DNA from 4 places in the Sinobacterium caligoides genome. Region 4 is predicted to be linked to each of the others. Evidence: predicted binding sites of a transcription regulator. Region 4 holds the regulator's gene; each other region holds the start of a gene.
The links. The regulator sigma-54, encoded in region 4, starts transcription at its own class of promoters, with help from an activator protein. The targets are predictions, from matches to a motif close to TGGCACANNNNTTGCNNT.
Positions count from the first base shown of each region.

Region 1: a site for sigma-54 is predicted at 1,113-1,130, ahead of EDC56_RS14005 (VPLPA-CTERM sorting domain-containing protein). Genes of this name have one in related genera too.
Region 2: a site for sigma-54 is predicted at 1,002-1,019, ahead of EDC56_RS10750 (DUF1415 domain-containing protein). Genes of this name have one in related genera too.
Region 3: a site for sigma-54 is predicted at 978-995, ahead of EDC56_RS05935 (RtcB family protein). Genes of this name have one in related genera too.

Region 1 covers NZ_RKHR01000005.1:392,253-394,424, reverse strand. Annotated here, with positions in the region: gene EDC56_RS14010 (VPLPA-CTERM sorting domain-containing protein) at 74-931, shown strand; gene EDC56_RS14005 (VPLPA-CTERM sorting domain-containing protein) at 1,200-1,991, shown strand.
Region 2 covers NZ_RKHR01000004.1:914,619-916,790, reverse strand. Annotated here, with positions in the region: gene EDC56_RS10755 (DUF7802 domain-containing protein) at 1-707, shown strand, start outside; gene EDC56_RS10750 (DUF1415 domain-containing protein) at 1,081-1,647, shown strand; gene EDC56_RS10745 (RNA methyltransferase) at 1,833-2,172, shown strand, end outside.
Region 3 covers NZ_RKHR01000003.1:1,332,464-1,334,635, reverse strand. Annotated here, with positions in the region: gene rtcR (RNA repair transcriptional activator RtcR) at 1-834, opposite strand, end outside; gene EDC56_RS05935 (RtcB family protein) at 1,082-2,172, shown strand, end outside.
Region 4 covers NZ_RKHR01000001.1:16,141-18,312, reverse strand. Annotated here, with positions in the region: gene EDC56_RS00105 (RNA polymerase factor sigma-54) at 83-1,597, opposite strand; gene lptB (LPS export ABC transporter ATP-binding protein) at 1,855-2,172, opposite strand, start outside.

The DNA of each region.
Region 1 (2,172 bases), on a different contig from region 4:
CGTTATAAAGCAGGCGTAGTAGTCAAAATCGCGAGTCTGTATGGAATAGATTATAAAAATAAAGGAATATACGATGAAAAAACTACTGATGGCGACAATGATTTCTCTGGCGGCGAGTGCTCAAGCAGAGATCATCACTTTTGATATGCAGGTGCTGGATGTAATCACCCAGGGAGGAGAGGCAATAAGTGCGAATGAAGGGGCTATTTTTGCCGAACTGGATATTGATACGGATATAGGGGAGGGAGAACTTTTTGGCATTAATAGCTTTAGTATGACTTATGTTGAAGCGTTGACAGTTGAAGAATCGTTCCAGGGTGATGAGCAGGTCCATATTGCTCATACCTACGAACAGGGTAGTCGCTATACGTTTAACACGACCTCTTTTGATATCGAGGATAGAGATGAGGGGGAGTTAGACGGCTTTGCTTATCTTGCTTTTACTGGCGGGGCTGATAGTGGTGAGATGTCGTCGTTTGATGGAGGTTATAACTGTCAGTCAAGTTCTGCGGCCGTGGAGGGCTGTGAGGGGGTTTCAGGAACGGCTATTGACGCCTATGGACTGGTGCTTTTAGTTCATTGGGTGGAGAGTGAACCAACAATATTGGACTTTTTAGTGTTTACTGATATTACAACAGGAGGCGCTTATTCAGAGAAGTTAAGCTTTTTTTACGGTACAGGAGCGTTCGTCGCCTGGGGGTCAGCGCAACCCATATCTGATATTGCTGACGAGCTAGAGCCCACAACATCGCCTTCGCCATCCGAGCCTTCTTCACAGGGGATTGTGGTTGATTGTGATATAAATTGGTCGCAGATGTGTGAAAACCTGCCTGTATCGCAGGTGCCGGTCCCCGGTGCAGTGTGGCTGTTTAGCTCGGCTCTGGCAGGCTTCGGCATACTTGCACGCCGAAGAAACCGTATTGCCTCCTGAGCGTAATTCTTAGCGCTTTATTTCTTGGTGGTATCCGCTCAATATTCTCTTTCGTTAATTGTAGTGATGAATATTGAGTTTTTTAATCCGCCTTTGTCGACGCCGATAAAGCTTACAGGCTAGTGGTTTTCTGCTAAAAAATACCAGAGTTAATAAGCCGAATTGAGCGCTTTCTATCAGTTGGCTTAGTACTTGCGTTGTAAATATAGTGTGATGGTTAGATGTGCATGGTGATATTACAAATAAGATAAAAATAAAGGAATATACGATGAAAAAACTACTGTTAGTGTCATTGCTCGGCTTGGCGGCGAATGCTCAGGCGTTTACCCTGCCTTTTATAATGCAGGTTGATAGCGTAGAGGCTGCGCAAGGAACCGGAGAGCTGGTTGGTGAGCGGTTTGTCTATGGTGAGCTCGATATGACGATCAATGAGGAGGGCGACTTTTTGGTGGCTGGGGGGATCGATAGTTTTGAGTTAACCCATGTAGTGCCGCTTCATATCCAGGAGACGTACCAGATCGCAGGTTTCACCACAACGATTCATCATCGTTATGAGGCCGGTAGTGGTTACACCTTCGAGCCTTTCGCGGAGTACACTGAGGCCGTAGTCGACGATGATAATGATACGTTTGTTTATACCTATCGCTCAGGGGAAGTGCTGAATGATGGTAATGATGTGGCAAGTTTTGCCGGTGGCTATGGCTGTCAGTCAGACCCGGAGTGGTTGGATGCATGTAGCGAATTAAGTGGGCCGAGCATTGACGGCGTAAAGCTGGACCTTACTTTTAACTATAGAGAGAGTGTCGACTTTGGCCTATACGATCTGATCGATATCACATTAGAAACCTATGACGTTAGAACAGGAATGAATTCAGGGGTCACAACGACAAGCTATTCACTCTACACTCTTATTCATGATGACGACCACTACTATGAATACTTCCCAGGCCCTGCAGATGAAGTCTCGTCTGTGCCGCTCCCCGGCGCCGTTTGGTTATTCGGTTCAGCCATTGCCGGCCTTGGTTTTGTCTCGCGCCGCAAAGCCCGTAAGGTTGCCTGAGGCAAGTAATAGCTAACTCTCTCCTTACTCCTATTGATGCCCGTCGTCGCTTAACAGCGGCGGCGGGCATTTTTTTGGGCGGTAAATCAATTACACGTATATTATACCGTTATCTATTGTGCTATTCGCCCGTTGATAATGCGGTTGATGGGGCGATAGCCGGAGTCGCCTGATAGTGACT
Region 2 (2,172 bases), on a different contig from region 4:
TCATGTACCACATCTACATGCTGATCCGTCGGTTTGATTTCACCCCGGTGGTGGAGGCCGTCAGCGCAGGCTTTATGGCCGGTGTCATCTATCAGGTGTTCGATAACTTTGGTCCGCAGGTCGGTTGGTGGCTGTGGGATCGCAGCGACCCGAGCACGCTGCCCTATGTGAATAGTGTGCCGCTGACCAGCTACCATTGGTTTTTCACCTTCATGATCGCCTTTGCCTACATCGCGCGTAAGGTCTGTTGGCAGTGGCCGCAGCAGAATAAGAGTAAGGCCGTCGTCTATAGCGGCATCGCTGCGATGCCGGTGACCGTGATCCTGTTGGGCACGGTACTCTTTATTCCCTTTAATTTATTTTCAAAGGGCGTACCGCCCTGGGATATGTTGCCCTGGGCGCCGATGCTGACAGCGGCAGGGGCGTTGCACGCGGTGACTTTCTTTATCGCTGGGTTGGTGTTTTTGTTTCACTATCGCCGGCCCACTCAGCCGCGGGATAAAGGATTGATGCTGTTTCCGCTGATGTTCTTGGCGGTTCATTTCTACCTCTATATCGCTAAGTTCGACTTGTTCTTTACGCTGACACCGACGGGGATGACTGCCGACGGCTTGGCGATCGGTAATCTCATTGCCGCGTTGTTTGGCATCCTGTTGGGCACTGTGATGGTGTTGGCGGCGAACCCGACAGAGGAAAGGCGACATTAGGTCGAGGGAGATGCATAAGCCCGAACCCCGGTTCGGGCTTTTTTTTGTCCGTGAATCACCTGTTGAGTGGCAATATAGCGCTGGCTGTGAAGAAAAGTGATAATTTGGCTCTAAACGCTATTGATAACTATTCTCGTTTGCGATATTGTTCTTGCATAGAGTGACAGAGCGCCTAACAGCTTTTGTTTTGGCCATATTTTCTGTTATCTGCAGTCTATTGTTTGATCGACTTTCACGACAGGCCTCTCTCCTGTTGAACCTTGAACCGCACTTTTTAGTGCGGTTTTTTTTTAATGGCACATTTGTCGTTATTACTCTGCCGACAACCGGTGTATGCTGAGGCCATCGTTGTATAGCCGAAGAGCGGTCGATCATGAGAGAGCAAGCAGAGCATCACAGTAAGATTATCGAGCAGACACAGCGCTGGGTCGAAGCACTGATCGTCGGTCATAATGTCTGCCCGTTTGCGCGCCGAGAGATGCAGAATAATACGATTCATTACACCATTGTCGAGCAGCGGCAGCTGTCGGTGGTGTTAGAGGCGGTGATCGATGAGTGTCGTCGCCTCGATGAACACAACGAGATAGAGACGACGCTGATTATTCTGCCGTCCGGCTTCGAAGGCTTCTACGATTATCTGCACCTAGTCGATCTCGCCAACCAGCTGTTGCTGGAGCAGGATTACGAGAGTGTCTACCAGTTGGCCAGCATGCACCCGGATTATTGTTTCGAGGGAGAGGCGCAGGACGATGCCGCTAACTACACCAACCGCTCGCCCTATCCGATGATTCATATTATCCGCGAGTCGAGTATGGAGCGGGCGCTACGCAACTACAAAGAGCCCGAGGGCATTCCCGAGCGCAACATCGACTTTGCACGAGCCAAAGGGCAGAATTTCTTTGTCGAGTTGTTGGCCGAGTGCATGAACAAGCATCAATAGGGACGCTTGATAGCGCTATCAAAGCGTCTATAAATATCTTGAAAAAGATTTTGAAAAAAGATCTTGAAAAAACATGTTGGAAAAAGAATTGAAAGAGATAGCGTAAAGAAAGCAGGATAAAAAAGCGGTAGAATACGCGGTGAAAAGCACGTTAATGCGCGCTGCAAAAAGAGTAATGAGTAACCATGAGTGAAGAGAAATCCTCGGCCGTCTATATCGGCTTAGTGAATCCCAAGAGCCCGACTAACGTAGGGGCGGTATTGCGTGCCGCTGGCTGTTATCGTGTCGATGCGGTGCGTTATACCGGCCAGCGCTATGCGCGTGCGGCGCAGTATCAGACCGATACCAAAAACCGTGCCGAAACGATTCCGCTTAACCGTGTCGAGGTGCTCAGCGACGACTTACCTGCCGATATGCAGGTGGTCTGCGTCGAGCTGATCGAGGGGGCGACGCCGCTACCAGAGTTTGTGCACCCACCGAAGGCGCTTTATATCTTTGGTCCAGAGGATGGTTCGACTGATCAGC
Region 3 (2,172 bases), on a different contig from region 4:
AGCCTCCATCAGCAAGCCCGCTCGATCTGACGATGCCCCTGTGAACGCCCCTCTCTTGTGACCGAAGAGGGCCGACATGGCGTTCTCGCCGCGCAGCGTTGCACAGTTAACGGCGACCATTTGCCCGCTGATACTGCCCTTTTGCTTACGCAGTTGGTATACCCGCTTTGCCAGCTGTGACTTGCCAGCACCCGTCGGGCCGCTAATGAGCAGCGGTTCATCGGAGCGGATGGAGACCTTTTCGAGTTGCTCGATCATTAGGTTGAAAGCGCTGTTATTGGTCTCGATGCCGCCTTTGAGGTAGTGGGTAGCTTGCTGGTGCTCTCTGTTGAAGCGAGCAGCGATCTGGTCATATTTTGATAAATCTAAGTCAATGATCTGATGGCTACCCTGAGCCTTTCTCTCTCCCTGTTTTGGCGATGTTTGGATCAGCCTTCCTGGCAGATAGCCCGCTTCTGTTAATAAGTAGAGGCAGATTTGCGCGACATGTGTGCCGGTGGTGATGTGGATAAGATAGTCTTCGTCGTCAGGGGCGAAAGGGTAGGTGCGACTAAAATCCAGCAAGTTGCTGTAGACGCTCTCAAAGTCCCAAGGGTCGTCAAAGCTGACTAGGTGGAAGACCACCTCGGTGTCGGCGGATACGGTTTTAATATCTTCTGCGACCTGTTTAGCCAGAGGCAGTGATCGTGGATCGAAGATTAAGTCGAGGCGATCAATGGCTAGGCCATCTTGCTGACAAAGCGAGGGTGTGGGGCGCCACTTATTCCATCTGTTTTCACGTTTGCCACGTCGATCTAACACCGTACCTAAAATACTAATGGCTACTTTTTTCATATCTTTATAAATATTCTTATATTGTTGTAGATAGATTTTATTTTACAGTTTTTATGCGGCTTAATTCAATGTGTCGTCCTGTGCGTTAAAAATAGTCTTTTTAAACAGTGTGTTAAATGATTTTTCCTATTCCTTCCTGAGGTTGGCACATTTGTCGCAATGGGTATGAGAGATTGACGCTAACAATAGCGATAAATGATCAAGCATAACAATGAATAGACACGTGGTAGCGTGCAGCGAGGATAAGATGACAAAAGCAGCGTATGAGGTAATGAGAGATGATGGCGTCCCGATTAAATCGTGGACACGTGGCGTACCTTTTGAGGATGCTGCGAAACAACAGCTGAGGAATATAGCGAGCCTGCCCTTTATCCATAAGCATATCGCGGTGATGCCCGACGTCCACCTTGGTAACGGCGCTACTATCGGTAGTGTGGTGCCGACGCTAGGGGCCGTCATTCCCGCCGCCGTTGGCGTCGACATTGGCTGTGGCATGATGGCGGTGAAAACTAGTCTGAGGGCCGATCAGCTGCCCGATAACTTAAAGCCAATGCGCCTGGCTATCGAGGCTGCGGTGCCGCACGGTCGCTCGAAGCATCTGCGCGGTAGACGTGATAAAGGTAGCTGGAACGATTTACCGGCAGATGTCATCAAAGCGTGGCTGCCGCTGTCGCATCAGTTTGAACGACTAGCGCAAAAACATAGCGTGCTTGAGAAAACGAACAACATTAACCACCTTGGAACGCTGGGTACCGGTAACCATTTCATCGAGGTGTGCTTAGATGAGCATGATGCAGTTTGGATCATGTTACACAGTGGTTCGCGTGGTGTTGGCAACCGTATCGGCTCCTACTTTATTGAACAGGCAAAGCGGGATATGGAGCGTTGGCATATACAGCTGCCGGATAAAGCGCTGGCCTACTTACCGGAGGGCTCAGAGAATTTTAACGACTATGTTGAGGCGGTCGAGTGGGCGCAGGAGTTCGCACGAACGAATCGCGAGGTGATGATGGCAAGGGTGATTGCTGCGCTACGAGCGGTAATGGGGATTGAGTTTGAGGCCAGCATGGAGGCCGTTAACTGTCACCATAACTATGTTTCTCGTGAGCGCCATTTTGGCAAAGAGGTACTTCTCACACGCAAGGGTGCGGTGCGTGCGCGGGCCGGTGAAATGGGCATCATTCCCGGTAGCATGGGGGCAAAGTCATTTATTGTACGAGGCCTTGGCAATGAAGACAGCTTCTGCAGCTGCAGTCATGGCGCGGGGCGAGTGATGTCGCGCACCCAGGCAAAAAAGTTAGTCTCATTGGATGAACATAAAAAAGCCGTGCAGGGCGT
Region 4 (2,172 bases):
TGCATGCGTTGTCGCTTGTTAATGGCTCACTCTAATTTTTTGTTATTTTTCGTCTATAAATTGTAGCTAACATATGCTGACTTTAAACCAGCTGTTTACGCTCGTTGGATGGAGGAATCATCATCGACTCGCGGTATTTGGCTATTGTTCTGCGTGCGACCTTGATTCCTTGTTCGGCAAGGAGTTTTGTTATTGCATTATCGCTCAATGGCTTACGTTGGTTTTCGGCGTTTATTAACTTCTTGATAATGGCGCGGATGGCGGTGGAGGAACACTCGCCACCGCTCTCTGTGCTGACGTGGCTAGAAAAGAAGTACTTGAGTTCGAAGATGCCGCGCGGTGTGTGCATGTACTTCTGAGTAGTGACTCGGGATATCGTCGACTCATGCATTTCGACAGCTTCAGCAATGTCCAGCAGCACCATAGGTTTCATGGCCTCCTCACCGTAGTCAAGGAAACCCTGCTGTAGTTCGACAATTTTGCTAGCCACTTTCATTAGTGTTTCATTACGACTTTGTAAGCTTTTTAACAGCCAGCGGGCCTCTTGTAGGTTGTCCTTAAGAAAGGTGTTGTCACTACTGCTATCGGCACGCTTAATCAGTGCGGCATAGTTTCCGTTGATACGTATGTTTGGTGAAACATCAGGGTTTAATTCTACTTGCCAGTGCTCAGCAGTTTTCCGCACGAAGACGTCCGGTACAATGTACTGGGTATCCTCCTCATTGATATAGTCACCAGGCCTAGGGTTAAGGCTTTGTATTAGTGCGATAACTACTTTTAACTGTGGCTCTTTTATCTTGGCACGACGCATCAGTTGGGCGAAGTCCCGATTACCCAATAAAGGAAGGTAATGAGTGATCACCTTCCTTGTTTCCGCCAACAAAGGGGTATCTTCCGGTAGTTGGTTCAGTTGTATTAATAGGCATTCTTTTAGGTCGTGTGAGGCAACGCCGGGGGGGTCAAATTGTTGTACGCGGTGGAGTACGGCCATCACCTCGTCAAGCTCTACCGGGGAGGCGAGGTCAAGCCCTGCGTGAATCTCCTCGGCGCTCAAAGAGAGCATGCCGGAAGGCTCTACGGCATCGATGACCGACATGGCAATAACTCGGTCGGTATCTGACATAGGGGTGAGATTGAGTTGCCAGAGTAGATGATCGTGAAGCGTTTCTGACTGGCTATTGCGTGAGTCAAAATCGAAGTCGTCTGTCGCGGTACCGGCACTACCGCCGGTGTTTTGATAGACATCATCCCACTGAGTGTCGACTGGCAAATCGGGAATGGTGTCCGGTTGAGACCAGTCGATATCGTCGTGGCTGGTATCTGCGCTAGGGTCTGTTGGCTCCGTTTTTTTATGTTCCTCTGTGCTCTGGCATGGTCCTTCTTGAGAGCTGTTTAAAGCCTCGAGGTTATTTTCGCTACTCAGCCCTCCCTGACTGTTATCATCTTCACTGATTTCGAGCATTGGGTTTGATTCAAGAGCTTGTTGAATCTCCTGCTGTAAGTCGAGTGTCGATAGTTGCAGCAGACGGATAGCCTGCTGTAACTGCGGGGTCATGGTGAGCTGTTGACCCATCTTTAATTGAAGTGACTGTTTCACTACGTCAGTGTCTCCTGAGCAGCCAGAATGAAAGAAAATAAGAAGCGGGCTGCCGTCGCGTTGTGTATCTGAGGACTGTGTCTGTTGCCAGGCGGGTGGTCGATGGCTGCTTAGGTGTAGAGGTTATTCGGCAGCCGGTGACGGTGATGTAACCCATAATAATACAGTCGTTTTTATAAGTATCCGCGGTCAGTTTAGCGAGCCTAGCTCTGGCAGGCAAACTTTAGGCCGGTTTTGTTGCTGCAGTTGTGCGCAACTTAGAGCTTGAACTGTTCACCTAGGTAGACTTTGCGAACCTGCTGATTGGCGAGTACTGCATCGGCATTGCCCTCAGCGATAATATAGCCTTCGCTGACAATATAGGCTTTATCGCAGATGTCGAGAGTTTCGCGTACATTATGATCGGTAATCAGTACGCCAATGCCCTTGGACTTTAGGTGATTAACAATTGCCTTTATCTCATTGACGGAGATAGGGTCGACACCCGCAAAGGGCTCGTCAAGCAAGATGAATTCGGGTTCGGTAGCCAGAGCTCGGGCTATTTCAACGCGCCGCCGCTCGCCACCGGATAGCGA